DNA from 2 places in the Streptococcus koreensis genome. Region 2 is predicted to be linked to the other one. Evidence: predicted binding sites of a transcription regulator. Region 2 holds the regulator's gene; the other holds the start of a gene.
What was found. The regulator CtsR, encoded in region 2, represses protease genes until heat stress. The targets are predictions, from matches to a motif close to TTGGTCAAAAAAGGTCAAANA.
Positions count from the first base shown of each region.

Region 1 (11,053 bases), 450 kb from region 2:
GATGAGGTTCAAACCAACCGCAAGAATGATATTAATCCCGATTTGTTCCAAAATTTGGATATAGAAGAGGTTGAGGACACCTGCTGCAACCAAGACTTGGATCAAGGCAAAACCTGCTACCAAAAGACCAAGCCAGACTAAATTCACTTTTAAATTCTGTTTCATGGCTTACACCTTCTCTTTCACATTTTTACCGAGGATACCTGCAGGACGGATGAGCAAGATCACAATCAAGATAGCATACACAATGGCATCACGGAAATCTGAGAGACCGATCGCTGTAGCGAAGGTTTCCAACAAACCGATGACAAATCCACCTAGAGCCGCACCTGGGATGATTCCGATTCCTCCAAGAACGGCTGCGACAAAGGCTTTGATCCCTGGTGTCATCCCCATCAAAGGTTCGATCGAGTTGTAGTACAAACCGATCAAGACACCACCAGCACCCGCTAAGGCTGATCCCAAAGCAAAGGTAAAGCTGATGGTCCGGTTGACGTTAATCCCCATCAATTGAGCAGCATCGCTATCAACGGAAACGGCACGCATGGCTTTCCCCATCTTTGTCTTTTGGATAATAAATTGAAGAGCAACCATCAAGAAAATAGACACTCCTAAGATCATCAACTGAATGTTGGAGATCGAAATAGGACCAAAATTGTACCGAACAGTTTCAATGACTTGTGGGAAGGAACGGGTATTAGCCCCTACAAAGAAGACCATCCCATATTCCAGCAAGAAGGAAACCCCGATAGCTGTGATCAAGGCTGCAATCCTAGTTGAATGACGAAGCGGACGATAAGCCAGGTATTCAATCACAACCCCTAAAATAGCTGTCCCAACCATCGCCAGAAGCAAGGCTACAAAGAAGTTAACTTTCAATGAGTTCAATAAGAAATATCCCATAAAGGCACCTACCATGTAGATATCCCCATGGGCAAAGTTGATCAATTTGATAATTCCATACACCATGGTATAACCAAGGGCTAAGAGTGCATAGACACTTCCCAAGATTAGACCGTTCACTAATTGCTGGAGCATTTGAACCATCCTTTCTAACAATAAAGAGCGAGGCCAGGAATTTTCATTCTCCCAGCCTCTTGTACAAACAACAAATGATAATTAAGGTTTAACCGACTCAACTGACTCAACTTTACCATCTTTTAAGCCAATCATAAGTGCAGATTTAACCGGATTATGGTCTTTGTCAATAGACATTGTACCAGTAACACCTTCCAAGTCTTTCAACTTCGCAAGGTTGTCTTTCAATTCAACAGAGTTCTTAGCACCTTTAGATGCTTCTGCAATCATGTAAACTGAATCATATGCCAAAGCCGCAAACATTGAAGGTTCTTCGTTGTATTTCGCTTTATAAGCTTCTACGAATTTCTTGGCTTTATCAGTCATTTCACCTTCAGTAGAGAATCCAGCTACGTAGTAGATATCTGTAGCTGCAGCAGGTGTTGCTTGTTCAACGAATTTCGCATCACTAAATCCATCACCACCGATGATTGGTTGTTTGATTCCCATACCACGTGCTTGGTTTACGATTTTACCAGTTTCAGTGTAGTACCCTGGAAGAACAATCGCGTCGAAGTCTTTATCTTTGATTTTTGTAAGGGCAGCTTGGAAGTCTGTATCCTTAGATTGGAAAGTTTCTGTCGCTACGATTTCACCTTTATAAGATTTCTTAAAGGCTTCAGCAATCCCTTTCGCATAGTCAGATGAGTTATCATAGTAAAGAACAACTTTCTTCGCTTTCAAGTTCTCAGTTGTGTATTTTGAAATGATTTGTCCTTGGAAGCTATCGATGAAGGTTGCACGGAAAAGGTAATCTTGACCTTTTGTCAAATTATCTTGTGTTGCTGATGGGGTTACCAATGGAACACCTGCTTTACCAGCATTCGCAACCGCTGCGGCAGTGGCACCTGAAGTTGCAGGTCCTACAAGAGCGTTCACTTTTGATTGAGTGACAAGATTTGTAGTGATTGTAGCTGCTTCAGCTGTTTCAGATTTGTTATCTTTGTCTGTGACAACAATCTTCTTACCATCGGCCCCACCATTAGCATTGATTTCATCAACGGCCAATTGAGCACCTTTTTGTTCAGCACTACCATATGCTGCTACTTCACCAGTTTTTTCAAAGTTAAAACCGATTTTTAGTTCTTTGCCGATTTCGTTACCAGTTGTGTTTGAACCTGAAGTTGAAACTTCACCACAGGCAGCAAGAAGAGCGACACTTGCAATTGTTAAAAATGAAAGAGCAAATTTATTCTTCATTTGTAATAATCTCCTTAAATAATTCTTTAAATAAATAGATATTAAGAATATACCGAATTATCTGAAAATTGTCAATATAAAAAACGCAATCCTTTAAATGATTGCGTTTTCTCCTTGTGTTTCATCCTTTTGACGATGCAAACTTCCCACAAAATCACGATCCAATTCTTGAATATGGCAAATTTGTACCTTCTTTACAAAGCGTTCTTTTTTTAATTGTTGCACGATTTCAAGGACTTGAGGACTATCAACATAGACCTGTACATAGCGCATTTTTTTGGAATGATAGATCACATCCCCAATTCCCTGTAATTTTTTTGCATCTCGATTATAATACAATTTTACAATTAAGCCTGTTCTAGCTTGCTTCTCAAACATATACAATCCCTTTCTGCTTCTGTTACAAGTATAGCAAATTTCAGGTAAAAATTCTATCTTTTTCTAGAAAGACTAAAAAAGAGGCTGGGACAAAAGTCCTAGCCTCTCAATTATCTTTGGATTGACGAGCAAGACGCAGTGGTTGAGTGGGCTCTACTACGCTGATCTCATCAGCTTTTACAGCCCTACTCAACTGTGCGGAGGTGGGACGACGAAATCGAATTCTAACGAATTACCGATTTTTGTCCCACTCTCAGCTTTGTGGTTAAGTTTCCTTATCCAAGATTGTTGTTGGCCATGATTTCATCGATGAAACCATAAGCTAAGGTTTCTTCTGCAGTCATCCAATTATCCCGTTCTGCATCAGCGTGGATTTTCTTGATGGTTTGACCTGAATTTTCTGCCAAGATTTTTTCCAATCTGTGACGTGTTTTCAACAAGTGTTCTGCAGCAATCGCCATATCTGTTTGTTGGGTACCGCCACCAGTACCACCCATTGGTTGGTGGATCATGTACTCAGCATTTGGCAACATGAAACGTTTGCCTTTGGCACCACTTGATGCAATCACAGTTCCCATTGAAGCAGCCATCCCCATAACAATAGTTTGGACGTCTGATTTGATAAAGTTCATGGTATCGACGATAGCCAACCCTGCAGAGACAGAGCCTCCTGGCGTATTGATATACATATAGATATCTTTGGTATTATCTTGGGCATCCAAGAAGAGCAATTGGGCAATAATCGAATTGGCCATTTGGTCTTCTACCGGTCCTGTTACCATGATAATACGGTCTTTTAATAAGCGGGAATAGATGTCGTACGAGCGTTCGCCACGACTGGTTTGTTCAATAACTACTGGAATCATTCATTCATCTCCTTTTATCCATTATAACCGGCACCACCTCATGAGTTTCATCCGGTTGATTCGAGAGGCTAGCTCTCCTTCCAATCTTTATAAAAGCTATTATATCCCATTGGTCAACAAAGGTCAATTTTTTACTTTCCCAAAGAAGGATTGGATAGGCGCTTATTTGGTACCAAACAAGCGGTCCCCAGCATCTCCAAGGCCTGGAACAATGTAGCCATGATCATTCAAGTGGTCGTCGAGGGCTGCTGTAAAGATATCAACATCTGGATGAGCTTCTTGAAGTGCTTTCACCCCTTCAGGTGCTGCCACCAAGCAGACAAACTTGATGTGGCTAGCTCCACGTTTTTTCAAAGAATCAATCGCAAGAATAGCTGATCCACCGGTTGCAAGCATTGGATCTACTACAAAGATGCGACGTTGATCAATATCTTCTGGCAATTTCACCAAGTATTCAACTGGCTTCAAGGTTTCTTCATCGCGGTACATTCCAATATGACCAACTTTGGCAGCTGGTACCAAACTCAAGAGCCCATCTACCATCCCGATTCCTGCACGAAGGATTGGGACAATTGCTAGTTTTTTACCAGCAATTTGTTTTTGAACCGTTTTTGTGATAGGTGTTTCGATTTCTACATCTTCAAGAGGAAGTTCGCGCAACACCTCGTATCCCATCAACATAGCAATTTCATCAACTAATTCACGAAAAGCCTTTGTAGAGGTATCAGTCCGACGCAAAATAGACAATTTATGCTGAATAAGTGGATGTTTAATAACTTCAAGTTTTCCCATTGTGGTTCCTTCTTTCTCTATATTCATCTTATTATATCAAAAAGGAAGAAAAAGGCCTACAAATATGCAAACCTTTTCTTTTCTTATTTTAATAGCTATCTTATAGCCACTCCTTGTACTTACCAATATAATAGTGTTTGACCAGGGTGACGCTTGCCATATAAAGGAAGAGAATCCCCGCTAGTAATAGGAAATAGAGAGCATTCAGTGGCGCTACTTTTAACAAGGAAGCCAATGGGCCATATGGTAAGAAGGTAACCAAGAGCGCGCCCAATAGGGTCGTTGCCATGACAGCAAAAGCTGGTCGACTTTGAACAAAGGGCAATTTTGGAGAACGAAGCATGTAGATTACCATGGTTTGGGACCACATGGACTCGATAAACCAGCCTGTTTGAAAGAGCATAATGAAGAGTCCTGCACTATCTGCACCATGGACATAGCCATATCCCGTAATCATTGGTACGATAACAAAGTAGAGAATGATAAAGGTCAGGATGTCAAAGACAGAGGAAATAGGACCGAACCAGGCCATAAAGCGGGTAATGGATTTTGCTTCCCAGATTCTTGGTTTCTTCAAAAAGTCCTTATCCACCCGGTCGAAAGGCAAGGCGATACAGGAAAGGTCGTAAACCAAGTTCAAAACGATGAGATGGATAGGGGCCATCGGAAGGAAAGGAAGGAAAATACTGGCAAAGAGAAGAGAGAAGATATTCCCAAAGTTGGAAGAAACGGTCATCTTGATGTACTTGGTCATGTTGGCATAGACTTTGCGTCCTTCTACCAAGCCTTTTTCAAGGACCATCAAGTCCTTATCCAGAAGGATAACATCTGCTGTTTCTTTAGCAATATCAACGGCTGTATCAACCGAAATCCCCACATCTGCCACCTTCATGGATGGAGCATCGTTGATACCATCTCCCATATAGCCGACCTTGTGGCCATTTGCTTTGAGTTGAAGGATAATGCGTGCTTTTTGATCCGGAGACAATTTTGCAAAGACGGTAGTGGTTTCGACTGCCTGGGCCAACTCTGGATCAGAAAGACTGTCAATATCGCTACCCAGCAAAATGCGGTCCACATCCAGACCCACCTTTTCACAGACTGCTTGGGTCACTTTTTCATTGTCACCCGTAAGGATTTTCGTGGCAACTCCGTATTCAGCAAGGATATTGATGGCTGGTGCGGCAGATGGTTTTGGTGGATCCAAGAAGGCTAGATAGCCCGTCAAGATCATATCCGCTTCATCCGCTACTTCAAAGGCATAGCCTTCCTCAAGGTTTGATTTGTAGCTGACACCTAGCACGCGCAGACCTTGCTCATTAAGCTGAGCTACTTCTGCCAAGACTTCTTCTCGCACTTGGTCTGTTAGGGGAATAATCTCATCCTTGTATTCTACATAACGAGACACTGCTAACATTTCTTCCAAGGCTCCCTTGGTGACCATGCTCACAAGGCCCTGCTCATCCTTGACGATGACACTCATCCGCCGGCGTTCAAAGTCAAAAGGCAGTTCATCAATCTTTTGGAAGCTTTGATCTAAACCTCTGACGATTTCATGTTTCTTAGCTTCTCGTTCTGTCCGACTGATAATGGCCCGGTCCATCAAATTTTTAAGACCCGTTTGGAAGTAAGAGTTGAGATAGGCCCGACGAAGGACGGACAAATCGAGCTCCCCATGAATATCAAGTGGGTATTCGAGTACAATCTCATCTTGAGTCAAGGTTCCCGTCTTATCCGTACAGAGGATATCGATAGCCCCTAAGTCTTGGATGGCGTTGAGCTTTTTGATGACCACTTTTTCTTTGGCCATGATAATGGAGCCCTTGGCCAAGCTAGCGGTGATAATCATAGGAAGCATTTCCGGAGTCAAGCCCACCCCTACACTGAGGGCAAAGACACCCGCTTCTAGCCAGTCCCCATCTGTCAAACCATTGATAAAGAAGACGATGGGCACCATCACCATCATCAGTCGAATCAACAACCAAGAGATGGTGTTCATTTCTCGTTCAAAAGAGGTTGGTTCATCGTAGGTATTGATGGTTTGTTCAATCGCTCCCATCATGGTTTCATCCCCAACGACCAAGACCAAGGCTGTTGCTCGACCTGAGATAACGTTGGTCCCCATGAAAGCTAGACTCTCACTCTCTAGGAGACTGTCTAGATTTTGGCTAGTCGCCTTTCTTAAACAAACTTTTTCGACAGCATCACTCTCACCAGTCAAGCCGGATTGTTGAACGAAAAAGTCTCGTGAATCTAGTAAGACCACATCTGCTGGAATCATGTCACCTGCACTCAGTTTGATCAAGTCGCCCACAACGATTTCATCGATAGGGATTTCTTCTTCCTTGCCTTCTCGAATCACCGTCGCTGTATTGACAATCATTCGAGAGAGGTTGCTAGCAGCCTTGTCACTTCGCAATTCTTGGACAAAGCGAATCCCTCCAGAGAGGAGAACGAGAACGACAATAATGAGAGAAGTCGTTGGGTCTTCCTCTCCTGGTTTGGCTAACCAAACATTGGTCACCAGAGAAACAAGGGCAATGAGAAGCAGGATGACTGTGAAGGGATTAATGATGGATTCAACAATCCGTTTCCAGATAGAGCTTTCCTGTCCCTTTGTGAGGACATTTTCTCCATAGCTATCCCGGTTCTCCTCTACTTGGTCTTCCGTCAAGCCAGACCAGCTAGATTGATAGGTTGCTAAGGTTTTTGTTTCTGCATCTTGTAATGCAGCAATGAGTCTTTCTTTTGTTGTTTGCATTGGAATCTCCTTTTAAATCAGGAGCCAAACGCTTATAGAGTCCCGATGACACAAATCAGCGATTGGCTGGCTATGTGCGGTTCGGGATGATCATCGATTTGTATCATAGTGCTCTCCTTCTCTACTTGATAGGTGAGAGGCTTCTTAAGCATAAGAAAAGAGCCCTCCCCTTTTACAGGTAGGACTCATTAAACTCGTCGTTTATTTTTTAATAAAAATTCTCAAAAAATAGACCGTCCAAGCTTTAGCTCCGCAAGGCAATGAAATGAGCTTAGTCTTGACCTTTGCGATCAGGACTGTTGACCAACGAGTAGTGTCTCCACTGCTTTGCGGTAGTCATCCGTATCCTTGTGGTAGCCTCACCTACCGTTATTCCCCTTGAGTATACTCCTCCCCTATAGAAAAGTCAACCCTTAAAATCAACCTTTTTTAGGAAAATTTGTTACGATCCGATCGACAATCTCTTGGACTAGGGTTTTCGGAGCTGCCACATTCAAACGGGCATGTTGCTTCCCTTCTACTCCAAAGTCTGTCCCTTTATTGAGGATGACCTTGGCCTGGTCATGAAGTCGAGCATGGAGTTCTTCCTCTGACAAACCGTAGGCAGAAAAATCAAGCCAGAGTAGATAGGTCCCTTGCGGTTTCATTACACCAATATCTGTCTGCTCACGCAAAACTTCTACAGTGTAATCGATATTTTCTTCCAAGACTTCCTTTAAGTCCTCTAACCAAGCCTTTCCATTCTGATAGGCTACTTCGGTGGCTATAAAGCCAAGGGCAGAAATTTCATGTTGATTGTTTCGCAACTGCTGAGCTTGGAAGGATTTTCTTAGTGCATCATTTTCGATGATGGCATAGGAATTTTTTGTCCCTGCGATGTTGAAGGTTTTGGTCGCACTCGATAAGACAAGGGTGAAATCCTTAAAGCTTGGATCTACCGTATTAAAACATACGTGTCGATTTCCAAATAGCGCCAAGTCTTGGTGAATTTCATCTGAAACAAGCAAGACTCCATATTTTTTGCAGAGACGACCAATCTTTTCTAGGACTTCTCGCTCCCAAACGCGACCACCTGGATTATGAGGATTGCAGAGGATGTAGAGCTTGACTTGGTGCTCTACAAAGTCTTTTTCCAATTGCTCAAAATCAATTTGGAAGAGGCCACCCTCTTCCACAAGGGAATTGGTCACTAATTTGCGTTGATTGAGACGGACGCTACGGGCAAAAGGTGAATAAACTGGCGTATTGATGAGAACAGAATCCCCTTCCTTGGTGAAAGCTTGAATAGCCGTTGAAATAGAGGGAACAACTCCTTCCATAAAGACAATCGCTTCCTTCTCAAACACATATCCATGTTCTGTCTTTTCCCACTCTTGAACAGCTCGGTAAAGTTCCTCACTAGGATAGGTATAGCCGTAGACTAATTGATCCGCGTAATCTCGAATAGCTTGTCCAACAGCAGGTAAGGATTCAAAATCCATATCGGCAATCCAAGCAGGAAGGAGTTCAGGATCTTGTTCTGACTCCTTCCACTTGCTAGTGTGGTGCCCCAAACGATTAGGGACAGTCAAAAATTGTTCTTTTCCCATGATGGACTCCTATCTAGCCAATGCTTGTTCTAAATCCTCTATCAAATCCCTTGCATCTTCAATTCCGATGGAAAGGCGAAGCAAATCATCCGTTAAACCATAGGAATGACGAACCTCTGCAGGAATATCTGCATGGGTTTGAGTCGTTGGGTAGGTAATCAAACTTTCCACCCCACCTAAGCTTTCTGCAAAGGTAAAGACCTGCAGGTGGTTGAGAATGGTTGGGATTTTTTCTTCCTTCCTTACTTTAAAGGAAACCATGCCTCCCTTGCCAGTATACAAGACTTCCTTAACAGCTGGATGCCCCTTCAAGAACTCTACTACCTTCTGCGCATTTTCGGTAGAACGCTCCATACGAAGAGCCAAGGTTTTTAAACCACGAATCAATTGGTAGCTGTCAAAAGGAGAGAGAACAGCTCCTGTTGTGTTGAGATTATAAAAGAGTTGCTCATAGAGGGATTCATCATCAGTCACAACAACACCAGCCAAAACGTCATTATGCCCCGCTAGATACTTGGTCGCTGAGTGGAGGACGATATCTGCTCCTTCTTCAATTGGACGTTGATAGATAGGACTATAGAAGGTATTGTCTACAATCACTTTTGCCCCTTTTTCATGAGCTAAGGCAGCTAGTTTCTGGATATCAAACTCTAGCATGAGCGGGTTAGTAGGCGTTTCAATATAGAGGATATCCACTTCCTCTTTCAATCCCTCTATCAATTCTGCTTCTGAATTTGCATAGGTAAAGAAAAAGCGTCCTTCTTGTTCCTTCTGGTTGAACCAGCGGAAAGAGCCTCCATAAAGATCCCGTACTGCCAAGACCTTGCTTCCCACAGGAAAAATACTAAAAGCTAAGACAATAGCAGACATACCTGAGCTCGTCACCAAGGCATGCTTTGCACTCTCAATGGCTGCCAAGGTCTTTTCAGCGTTTACCCGAGTCGGATTCTTGGTACGAATATAGTCAAAATCAGTAGATTGACCAAACTCTGGATGCTGGTAAGTGGTTGAAAAATGAAGCGGAGTAATCAAAGCCCCCGTTGCTGGATCCGACTTGATACCCGCTTGAGCTAGGATGGTGTTAATATTCTTTTTGCGACTCATACAAACCTCCAATGGACGTAAATTCAATTGTCTCTATTGTATCACTTCTTTAGAGGATTCGGTTTTTCCTTTTTCAAGAGCTAGATATAGCTTCAAACTATAATGAAAAAAAGAGGTGGGTACGGACCCAACCTCTACTGGTTATGAAATATGAAATTTATTTCGAAGACTAGCCGCCTTGCTACCGATGAAGCGATCTAAGAAACGAAGACGAAGACCGAGGCCACCATAAACGATGATCCCCACACCGCCAATCAGAGCTACATAGATCATACTCGTCACTCGACCGTTAGGTTTAAAGACAAAACCAAGAATCAAGGCTGAAAGTAAAACTACTACTAGCATGATGAAGGTTAAAATAGCTGTTAATAAGCTCCGTTTAAAGACAGTCTTTCGATTAAATTTAGTTACGACATGGATTTCTTTATACATGAGGACGATTGGAATCATTAAACCAATCGTAGTAGAAAGAAGAGGGCCATAGGCTTTAAAGAAATAGATGAAAGGCACTTGTAGAATCAGTTTCACCAACACTCCATAGCCAAAGTAAAGAATCGCCTTCCGATTTTGGAAAAGAGCCTGGATCATAGGAGAAAGTACCGTATACAAGCCTAAAATAATAGTCTGTAGCATCGCTAGGATAAAGAGTCCCAAAGCGAGGGAATCTGGTTTCCCGTAAAAGACAGTATAAAGCGGCTCTGCAATGGCTACTGCTCCAATCGTCGCTGGAAGCAAGAAAGCTACTAACATGGTCAAATTATCTTGAACCAGCTTACCCGCAGCCCGGAAATCTCCCTTGACATAGTTCTCTGTAAGAAGAGGAATCCCCACTCCTCCAATAGAGGTCGCTACCGCAATCAAAATCATGGTGATTTTATTTGGATTTGCTGAAAAGTAGCTGAACTGAACCAAGAGTTCTGAACGACTGAAGTTGGTAAACCAAGACATGACATTGCTATAGGTCATCTGGTCGATAATTTGGAAGAGCTGGATGGCTGATCCTGTTACAATGAACGGAATCGCTTCACGAATGGTATCCCACAAGAGAGCCTTAGTATCGATCTCATTATCAGACTCTGGTCGATGGATAATGTGCTGTAGAAGTCCTGTTTTCCAGAGGTAATAGAGGAGGACAAGGAGACTCGCTCCCATCCCAATAAAGGCTGCAAAAGTGGACTGGGTCACGGCTTCAACGTAATCACCTGAGCCGACCTTCATAATGAAGTAGGCTGTCAAGAGCATCCAGATAACCCGAATCACTTGCTCAGCAATTTGACTGATGGCAT
Region 1 covers NZ_CP032620.1:1,148,351-1,159,403, reverse strand. Annotated here, with positions in the region: gene D7D50_RS05875 (branched-chain amino acid ABC transporter permease) at 1-165, opposite strand, end outside; gene D7D50_RS05870 (branched-chain amino acid ABC transporter permease) at 169-1,038, opposite strand; gene D7D50_RS05865 (ABC transporter substrate-binding protein) at 1,120-2,277, opposite strand; gene D7D50_RS05860 (DUF2129 domain-containing protein) at 2,371-2,655, opposite strand; gene D7D50_RS05850 (ATP-dependent Clp protease proteolytic subunit) at 2,931-3,521, opposite strand; gene upp (uracil phosphoribosyltransferase) at 3,684-4,313, opposite strand; gene mgtA (magnesium-translocating P-type ATPase) at 4,414-7,074, opposite strand; M-box (ykoK) riboswitch at 7,298-7,452, opposite strand; gene D7D50_RS05835 (MalY/PatB family protein) at 7,494-8,663, opposite strand; gene D7D50_RS05830 (cystathionine gamma-synthase) at 8,673-9,767, opposite strand; gene D7D50_RS05825 (putative polysaccharide biosynthesis protein) at 9,909-11,053, opposite strand, start outside.
Region 1: D7D50_RS05850 (ATP-dependent Clp protease proteolytic subunit) is a predicted target of CtsR. The motif match lies at 3,631-3,651, and genes of this name have one in related genera.

Region 2 (11,053 bases):
ATCCACAGCCGCTTAAGAGAAGAGCAGCTGTTAGAGCAAGGGTGGATAGACTAAATAAGGTTCCTTTCATTTTCATGGCAATACCTCTCTTTTGTAACATTTGTTACATTTTGTAATATAATTGTAACATTTATCTATAGGGACGTCAAGAGGATTCACAATTCTTATAAAAAATAGAAACTAGTTTCAAAAAAAGAGTGAACCCATGGAGTCCTAGTCCAAGCATTCACTCTTTTTCTTATTGATAGACTTCTTGATAAAATTCGATAGTGTCTCCATCTTGGACAGTGGTCTCTGCTGCCCCTTTTGGTGCCATCTCTCCATTGATCTTGTACATCCAATAGAGCCCCTTGCTTTCGTCTTGGGCTACTCCATCGATCGAGGTGATGAGGCCACCCTTCTCCTCAATTTTGTAGTTGCCTTTAAGGACTTCCATCAAGTTGGCTTTTTCTGCAACCTTTAGGGTCTTGCTTTGAGCTTCTTGCCCTTCAGGGGCGATACTTACCGTAATGGTACTTTCTTTTTCTTTTGCTACTTGTGAGCTAGAAGCTGAGTTTTTCGTAGCTGATGGTGTGCTTTGTCCGCAGCTAACCAAGACAAGAGCCGCTAAGACAGTAAACAAGCTATAAAGTGTTTTTTTCATGATACAATCTCCTAAATATGACATAAAGTAAAGGATAAAAACAAGCGGTGGAAAGGGCGTGGGCTAGGTTAAAGCTAAAGCCATTTACCAGAGCATAGGTCCACCAAGGCATGTGATAGAGGACAGCATAAACGCTATCAATCAACATCCCGTAGAGAAAGGATAAGATGCCGACCACTAGGGTTTGGACTTCCAAAGACAGGTGGCGATAAAGCCCCCGCCAAAGAGTCAAGAGGAGGGCAAAGACTAGAATCTGAGCGACTACCACTGGACTCATCCCCAAGAGAAAGGCTGAAGTAAACATAGTGACAGCCATCACCAAACAGGCGAATGGCCAGTCTTCGAATAGCACCAGCAAAAAGAAGATGGCACTAATGGGTTGGACATTGGGTAGAAAGGCAAAAGCTTGTCGCAGCACCACACAGAGTGCTGCTAGGAGGGTGATTCGGGTCAAGCGTTTGAGAGGCACTGCATATCCTCCTAGTCAATCGTAAAGTTAAGCTGACCAGACTTGACACCTACCTTGAGGGTTTGACCTTCTGCAACTTCTCCTCTCAAGAGGATTTCTGCCAAGTAGTCTTCCACCTGGGTCTGGATGGTCCGACGCAAAGGACGCGCTCCCATCTCTGGATCATATCCGTGAGTTGCCAGCCATTTAAGGGCAGACGCTTGGAATTTCAGAGTAATGCCCTTCTCTGCTAGGGATTGAATCAATGGTTTTACCATAATCTTGACAATCTCGTGCATTTGGTCACTGGTCAAGCTATGGAAGACAACCTTTTCATCAATCCGGTTAATAAACTCTGGTCGATAGGTCTTCTTCAACTCTTCGAAAATGCGTTTTTCCATGTTGGCTTGGTCAAAGCGAATATCCTTGGCTCCAAAACCAACTGTCTTATCATCTCGTAAAGCAGTAGCTCCCAAGTTTGACGTCATGATAATAATGGTATTGGAGAAATCCACCTTACGTCCCTTGCTGTCGGTCAAGACACCATCATCCAAGACTTGCAAGAGAACGTTAAAGATATCTGGATGGGCTTTTTCCACCTCATCAAACAAGAGGACTGAATAAGGTTTGTTGCGGACTTTTTCCGTCAACTCACCGCCTTCTTCATAGCCAACGTAACCCGGAGGAGCTCCGTTGAGACGACTAGCTGCAAATTTCTCCATGTATTCACTCATATCAAAGCGAATCAAAGCGGACTCGTCATCAAATAGAACCTCAGCAAGCGCCTTGGCTAGCTCGGTTTTCCCGACTCCTGTCGGACCGAGGAAGAGGAAGGAACCAATTGGTCGCTTGTGAGACCGGATTCCAGATTGATTGCGGCGAATCGCTCGGCTGATACTTGAGACGGCCTGATCCTGACCGATCACGCGCTTATGAAGTTCCGCTTCTAATTCAAGGTATTTCTTAGCTGCTGTTTGGGTTAGTTTCTCCACAGGAATGCCAGAAAGCTGACTGAGCGTCTTCAGAATATCCTCTTCCTTGACTTCTAACTGATAGCCTTTCGGACTGGCGTCTTCTTTTAGTAACTGAGCAACTTTTTTCCACTGTCCCTTGAGCAAGGCCTGATCGGCAGCTGTCAAATCGGACTGAAGACCCGCTTGAGGCCCCTTGTTTTGTACAGTCGCTGCCGCCTCATCCAAAAGATCAATGGCTGAGTCTGGCAAGAGGCGACTGGTCAAATAACGATGGGCATAGACAACGGCTGTCTCAATGGCTGCATCCGTAATATGGACACGGTGGTGACGCTCATAGGTCTTCTTGAGCCCTTGCAAAATAGCAATGCTATCCGCAACAGACGGTTGCTCAATCAAAACCTTGGCAAAACGGCGTGACAGAGCGGCATCTTTTTCGATGTGTTTTTGGTATTCTTCTTGCGTAGTCGCTCCTACGGTCCGTAAGGTCCCGCGAGCCAAGGCAGGCTTCAAGATATTGGCTGCATCCAAGGTGGAGTCAATCCCTGATCCAGATCCCATAATGGTATGGAGCTCATCAATGAAGAGAATGACATGGCCATCTTCTTCAATATCATTGATGATGTTGTTCATCCGCTCTTCAAAATCCCCACGGAAACGCGTTCCCGCAACAACATTCATCAAGTCTAACTCTAAGACACGCATCTTAGCAAGTTCAGTTGGGACATCTCCACTGGCAATCCGTTGGGCCAAGCCCAAAGCCAGAGCAGTCTTTCCGACACCGGCATCTCCAACGAGGACTGGATTATTTTTCGTTTTGCGGCTCAAAATCTGAATCATCCGCGAGATTTCTTGCCCCCGACCAATCACCGGTTCCAAACTGCCATTGCAAGCCATTTCTGTCAAATCTCGGGTGTAGTCTTCCAAACCACCGCTGGTAGAGGCTGGCATGCCCATCATATTTCCCATGGTTTGACGATTTGGTTGCTGGGACCGATAGAGAGAACGGATAGCCTTGACAGCTTCCTTGTCCCAACCTGCTCGTTGTTCCAAACTCTTACGAAGTTCGACGATTTTAATGCCATCTTCCTGATCATCATAGCGGAAGCCCACATACTCCAACACTTGAGAAGCTAAGGTTCCCCGCTCTAGTAAGAGCGCCAAGAGGACATGCTCTGTTCCAAGACTTTTGGCATGGACTGCCTGGGCAATCTCTTGGGAACGGTTCATGATTTCTTCTACACGGAAAGAAAAAGGAAATACCTCATAGCGACCATCCCGTTGGTAGACTTGGCCCGTGATGTGCTCAGCTGCGTCTTGAAAATCATCAATCTGCATAGGATAGTCACTTAAGACGGAACCAGCTACACTATAGGGGTTATTTGCTAGGGCCACTAGGATATGCCAGGTATCTAGGGTTTGGGAATCAAAATGACCCGCCAAGATTTGAGCGGCTTCAATCGTTTCTAATAGGGCTTTTGAATAGTTCATAAGGAGATTACATTCCCTTTCTATCGACTTGTTGGATAATTTTTCGTAGGATATTGGATCGTAAGCGATGGGCTTCACTTCCCAAAACCTCGTCTGTTGTCATCACTGACAAGAGCTCTGCTTCTCTCTTTGTAAGGAGTTTTTCTTCAAATAGCATCTGGAGGATATCACAGAATACAGTCTGACTGATCTGTTCTCCAATGCTTGCGCCAAGCTCTGTTAGCATCTGGTGTTGGTCTGAAAATTGAATCTTGCCAATCCGGATATAACCTCCGCCTCCACGCTTGCTCTCTACGATGTAGCCTCGACTTTCGGTGAAGCGGGTCTTAATCACATAATTGATTTGACTAGGAACAACTTGGAAAACATCCGCTAATTCGCTTCTCTTGAGCTCAGCGATTCCTGCTTGAGCCAGTAGCAACTTGATATAGGCCTCGATGCTATCTGATGTATTTTTACTTGCCATGATGCTCCTTTCTGATGGTTTCATTCTAGATGGACTCTCTGCTCTTCAGAGGATAAAAAATGGTCTCATCATCCATGATGTCATTATTGACCTTATCTGACTATTATACAATTTTTACGCCTGTAAATAAAGCAAAGACTACGTCCAGATGGAATCTGAATCCCCCTTACTGGTAGCCAGAAGAAACAAAAAAGAGGCTAGCGATTGCTAACCTCTTATAGAAGGTGCCTTAGGATTTCCGACGAGCGAATTTTACTCTTCCGCCTAAGAAACCTAAGCCGAAAAGTCCCATCCAGGCTAAGAAACTTGCCTTCTCTGATCCTGTCTGTGGCAGTTTACCTTCCGGTTGTAGAGAAGGACTTTCAACCTCTTCTACTACTGGATGCTCGGCAGTCAAAACAGAAGTTACTTCTGGAGTCGTCTCTTTCAGAAGAACCGGAGTTTCTTTCTCTTTTTTATCATCTACTGTTGAATGATGTGCATGAACTTGTAAGTCTTTACTTGGAGTTACAGGTGTTATTGGAGTCGGTAGATCAGGTGTCACAGAATGTTCTTCTACCACTCCTGTTCCGACTTCTGTAATCTGGTCCTGGGCTTCCACTTCGACAAAGGCATCGACTTCTGTCCGAATTTCTTTGCCTTCTTCTTGTCGAACCTCGATCAACTTCAAGCGGCGTCCAACCTTCCCTGCTTGAAGGATCCGGCTTTCACCCTTGGTTAAATCCTTGTTTTCACGCGTTTGACTCTCAAATGGAATCTCCTCCGCTTCGATGAGAAGTTCTGGCTTTTCAAGAATCAAATCCCGGACACCTTCGTCTGGGCGTGTCTGCGTCAGCGGTTCATAATTATGAGCATCTTCTAAGATGGTCTCAAGGGCTTCCACTTGATTCGCTGTAGCAACCAAATCTGGTCGCTCTTGATTCAACAACTGAGTCAATTCCGTCAATTGCTCTTGGACAGTTGATTTGAGATTTGCTTTCAAGCGATCGAGAGAAGTAGCCTTGATCTTTTCTACTCCTTCTTTGATAATCTGTTGGAGCTCTTCTTGACTGAGCAACTGACTATCTTTTCCTGATAGGATAAAGCGGTCTACCTGAATGGCTCTAGATGACTGAGGATCATTGAGAGATGGATCCAAGTGCAGACGTAATTGGTGGTAGCCTTTTGCTAGACCTTGCAGATTGACCAAACTCTGGTCCAGTTTGCGTTGATCTCCATAGCCACTGAAGTAATGGTCGCCTTCAATCTCATAGTCATGACCACGTCCTTCTTCAAAGGCCATTTCTTTTCCATCTAGGGTGACGCTGTAGAGACCATGGCTTGGATCAACCACTCCTCGAACTTCCACACCAGTTCCCTTGAAGGTGATGGTCACATCAATGTGTTTCTTTCCTTCTTCATCGGTTACTTGGTTGAAGCTAGACCAAGATTCCGTTCCATTTGAGAAGTCTCGATTGTCCGTCTCATGATTCCAGCCTTGACTGTAGTGCAGTTTTGGATCTTGATCATCCACTTCTTTGCGATTTTCTGGAAGTAGGTCCTCGTTCATCACTTGGACTGTCAGTTCTGGAATAAAGCCGACCAGGCTGCCTTGATCTGGATGCAACAATTTGGCCTTAAAGTCATAGACATCGGTCGCTTTTCCTGCAAAATCAAGGGTTGGGACTTGGACTGTTTTTTCTGTCTCTCCATCTGCGAACTCAAGGGTGACATTGGTATCTTTGTAGACCTTGCCATGAACCCCTGTTCCTGGTTCTGTGATTAACTTAAGACTGGCACTTCCTTTAGAGCCACCTTTTCTTTTGACGACGATTTGCGCTGGCTCTCCTTTTTTAACAGCTAAGGTTGGCTGAGCAAACTCAAAGAGGCCTTTTTCTTGGTTATTGAGGGCATAAATCCCTTCCGTTGCGATAGCATCTCCCTTGCTATTGACCAAGGTCAAGGTATGGGAACCTGCTTTCAAATCTGGTGTTTCATAAACCTTTTGGCTGCGTTTGCGAGTTGGACTTTGGGTATTGACCGTCGCTAGTTTTTGCCCATCGACATAGACATCCATTTCCCCATGACCTGGGTCTACAGTTGCGACCACATAGGCCTTGGTCCCTTCGAATTGATAGGTTGCAGAAGCTCCCGCTTCCTTGGTCCACATAGAGGTGCCTCGAACGCCTTCTCCCTCTTCATTCCATTGGCTATTGCCCCGGTCAGCAGTCCGGTCAGAATGATAGGTCAAACCAAGCGGATAGCCATCGGTTTCTTCGATGCTGGCTGGTGTCTTATAGACAGAGACACCGTTCAAGATTGGAGTGGCTTGGGCATCAGTAATTGACACTCGGAGGTAGCGACTATCAACTGGTTGCCCTTTGATCAAACGGCGATATCCAACGGTTGACCCAGCCCCAAAAGGAACCCATTGGCCATTCACCGCTACATCGATGGTGAAACCGGAAATCCGTTGGCCTTTCTCGATGGTTTCTTTGAGCTCTACCACATCAAAGTGTTGCTCTTTTCCAAGGTCGAGCACGAAAGAGCCGGTCTTGGCATCATCGGCAGGGGCCCAACTGGTCTTTTCATCGCCATCTGTCAAATGGCTAGCTGCGTAATGCGAATTGCGCCGTGTCGAGTCAGCTTCTACCAAAGCGCCCGCCGCATAGTCCACGCTGTAGAGTTGATCCAAAGTCTGGCGGAATTCTTTCAAACGAGCCACATCGGCATCCGCAAATTTTCCATCTTGATTGGGTGGAATATTGAGCAAGAGTGGCGTTCCACGACCGACAGATTTGAAGTAAATGTCCATCAATTCACGCAGGGACTTAGGCTCTTGATTGTCATGGTAGAACCAGCCAGAGCGAATAGAAACATCCGCTTCCCCCACTGAGTATTGCTTCCCTTCCGGATCTCCATGGTTGAGATAGCTATTGGATGGATTGTTGCGAATCTTATCCGGATTGACCTTATGCCAAACTGGATCTCCAGCAATTCCCTTTTCATTTCCTATCCAGCGAACATTGGTGGGCTCAGCTGAGAAGATAGCAATATCCCCTTGGGCTTTACGGATGGCGTCAAACCACTTATCGAAGGTATAGGTTACTTTTTGAGCCCCATCGCCACGCGCTCCATCCATCCAGACTTCAACAAATTTGCCTTTGTTTCCATATTTAGGATTTTCAAGGATTTCTTTGAGCTGGTTGAGATAGTATTCGTTGTATTGGTCCTCTGTATCCACATGGTAGAGCGGGCTGTGAGCATCCCAAGGGGAGAGGTAGACCCCCATATCCATGTCATACTTGCTAGCAGAAGCCGAAACTTCGGCTAGGATATCGCCTTTTCCTTCCTTCCAACCACTTTTGGCAATGGTATGGTCAGTGTATTTAGAAGGATACAAGAGGAAACCATCGTGGTGCTTGACGACCATGATGGTCCGTTTGAAGCCAGCGTCTTTCAGGGTTTTGATCCACTGATCAGTATCCAGATGCTCTGGATAGAAATAATAAGGGTCTTCTTGCCCATCTCCCCACTCACGATCGTAGTAGGTGTTCATCCCAAAGTGGATGAAGGCTGCCAGTTCTTCGCGATGGTATTGCATTTGGGCCTTGCTTGGAAGCGGTCCGTAATCCGCAATCTCAGGCTCCTCATCTAGAGAAGTGGCTGGTTGGGCTGCTTCTGTCCCTTGGCTGACTGCTCGGTTTTCTTTCTCACTCGTTACGGGTGAGGAATGTTCTGATTCTTCTTGGTGCTCTTTCACAGCTTTTTCCTCCTCCCCTTGATGCTCGACATCACTTGTGTTGACTCGTTCTTCACGAGTCTCACTTCTCTCAGCTTGTTCCTCTGCATAACTGGTAGTGACTCCTAAAAAACAAGTCGCTACGACTACAGAGCAAACCCCTACTGAAAGTTTGCGGATGCCAAATCGATTTCTCTTATCAAATAATCTTTTTCCCATATTCCATTCCTTTATGTCATCAGGTAAAGAGGGTGGAGACTTTCCCCATCCTCTTTCTGTTACCTGTGATCTTTTCACCGTATGTTTGCTGGTTTATCCAGCTTTTTTACTTGGCCTTATCGGCTCTTTTTTTCTTGTCATCCAGCACAGCACCGGCAACTCCTGCTGCTAGGAGACCTGCAACGAGGCTTGCGACGCTTTCTTCTGTTCCCGTATTCGGTAAAGTCCCTTCGGAAACTGGAGCAGGCGAAACCGCTGGAGTTTGAGCTTCTTTCTCGACTTCCTTACCTGCCACTTCCGTCACTTCATGGTGCACCGCTTTAACCTCCATAGAGGACTGATGAGTTGTTGCTTGCACTGGTCTTTCTGGCACAAGAGGAACTCCCGGGTTTGGAAGTGGTTGTGGTTGTGGTTCTGGTTGCGGTTGTGGCTGTGGTTGTGGTTCTGGCTGCGGAGTCTCTGGCACCTCTTCTTTAGTACCCACCTCTGTAATTTCTGCCACTGGCTCTAGTTCTACAAAAGCATCGACTTCCTTACGAGATTCCACTCCATTTTCTTGTGATACTTCCACCAAGCGCAATTTACGGCCTTTTTGCCCTTCTTGAACCACACGCTTCTCACCCTTCGGCAAGCTATCATTTAGACGTTCTTCACGCGCAAAATCAAGTTCCTCTGCCTCAATGATGAGTTCTGGCTTGGTATGGACCAAATTCTTCACACCTTCTTCAGGAATAGCTGAGCCTATTGGTGCTTTCGCTAGGAGTGAGATTTGATATATTTTCTCTATCTTACCATCTTCTGATACAACCTTGACAAGGACAGGTGCATTAGAATCTTTAGCATCAACAACTGTAACGGCTGCTCCATTCTTACCTTGTGCTGAAACTATTGGACGTTCTCCCTCGTACTCTAGATGATAATCCGTCACATCCGGATTGAACCCTTCCAACTCTTTGCCATTTACTTGGATAGAGACATCCGTCGTTGCATTAGGTTCTTCAGTTGGAGCATAGGCACTCAATTCAACGATTCCAATTCCTTTTAGATTTTCATCACGGACCATTCTTAAACGGATGGCTTTGGTTCTGGTTTCATTGAAGCTGAGGTTAGAGATATAACCAGGCTCAAAGGCGTAATCCAAGCTATAAGGAATTTCTTCCCAGTTAGAGGCTTGGTTAAATGGATGTTCTGGAAGGTTTTTCAGATTGCCATAATCATCCGGAACATCAAAGTCTGGGCCAATATAGCGTTCAAGAACCGTCTTGGTTGGCAGGCCTGTTTCCTGATCTGCAAAGAAGTCGACCGCTACTTTATTGACTAAACGCTCTGTTACTTGACCATTTTTCTTGAAGATGAGACCGGCAAACACTTCTGTTTGATCTGGTTCTCTCTTCCAGTTGGTCCAACGATAATACTCGTTGTAGCCACCATCATTGATGTAATCGATATAGTCGATTTGGTTTGGATCGAGATCATTGGTTTCACTGGCAAAGGCTCTGGTATCCTCTGCATTGTAGTCACGGTTCACAGAGAGGATTTCTCCCGTCTTTTCTGACACCCGGACGGTCAGATGAGCTGTCAGATCATAGCCAAGGACTTTTCCTTCTAGCGTGAAGCTGCCTTCATGAGAAAGGGCATCAGCTGGTACAGATTGCCAGTCTACCGTCAGTTCTTTGCGATCATAGCCTGTATCCCCTTTGAAGTAGACGCCTACTGTAGATGGTAAAACTAGATTTTGACCGACTTTGACAAAACGGCGACCCGCTTCCACTGCTACTGGAGCAGATTGTTTCAGTTTTTCTGCATCGCTTGTGAGATGGAGGCGGTATTCTTGTAAGATGGTACCATCTTCCGCTTTGTGGATGACACGGATTGGCTCACCTTCATGGACGCTTGGCACAACCGTTGCAAGGCCGTGATGGCTAGCTGTGGCTTCCACTTGTGGATAAGCCCGATCACGCGCATCGATGTAGTAATCTGTCACACTTGGGTTGACCCCTGGCAAAACCTCACCATTGACACGAATGGTCACTTGGCTCTTTTCTTCTGCCGCAACCTTATTGGCAAATACCTGAATCTCTGAAATAGAGCTTCCACGTTTGCCTTCTGGTGTCTTCATGCGGATCCGAACCGCATAAGTGTCGACTTTATCAAAACTAAAATGATTCATCTTGCCAGCTGCTACCGGTTCTTGAACAGTGAGGTTGCTGACTTCTTTCCAGTTAGCTGGGTTGTTAAATGGATGATCTGTTTCGTCTTTGACGCGATTTGGATTGCTTGGTACTGTTGGGATTTGCTCACCCGCATAGTACTCGATCACATATTCACTCGGAGCCCCAACGCCGTGGTCTTCGTGGAAACCAACATGGAGGTTATCCACTGCACGCTTGGTCAAGATACCAGAATCCCCAAACAAGATACCAACAGAATCTTCCGCATTGTCACGGCCCCAGTTGGTCCAACGGTTGGCTGGAGCATCGGTAAAGGAGATGACCTTGTCATTGACCTTAGCAACTGGATCCGCATCGTTTGAATCACTTGCAAAAGCGAGTGGCAAGACTGAGCCTGTCCATTGTTCTGCTACATTGGCCCCTTTGACTGTGTTTGAGGAAACACGAATATGGAGACGGGTTGGAAGGTTGGTTCCTTCTACACGACCGGAGACAACAACTTCTCCTTCTTGGGCCAAGAGTTGCGGATCTACCGCATCCCAGGCTACCTTGGCAGCATAGGTCTTACCATTGGAGTGATAAGTCCGCACGCTTTCTGGAAGTGCTGGTTTTTCACCGACTGGAGTTGTGGTGCTGACTTCTTCTACAGCAATAATGCCTTCAACTGTGACTTGGGCTTGGGCTTCTTTCTCCACACCCTCTACCTGACCTGTGACAGTAAAGCTATGGTAATCCTTGACTTGATCTGCTGTTACGGCATCCCAGGTCACGCGTTTTTCTTTCGGAAATCCCTTGTCATACTCAACCAACACTGTCTCTGGAAGAGCTGGCAAAACGTTTCGATCAGTGCTGATCCGTACAGGACGTACTTTGACAACTGTCTTTTCTTCTGGATTTGGCGTGATGGTAAAGGTTAATTCTCC
Region 2 covers NZ_CP032620.1:698,948-710,000, reverse strand. Annotated here, with positions in the region: gene D7D50_RS03725 (hypothetical protein) at 1-76, opposite strand, end outside; gene D7D50_RS03720 (DUF4430 domain-containing protein) at 239-643, opposite strand; gene D7D50_RS03715 (ECF transporter S component) at 624-1,112, opposite strand; gene D7D50_RS03710 (ATP-dependent Clp protease ATP-binding subunit) at 1,124-3,553, opposite strand; gene D7D50_RS03705 (CtsR family transcriptional regulator) at 3,561-4,019, opposite strand; gene D7D50_RS03700 (alpha-L-fucosidase) at 4,249-7,959, opposite strand; gene D7D50_RS03695 (Ig-like domain-containing protein) at 8,066-11,053, opposite strand, start outside.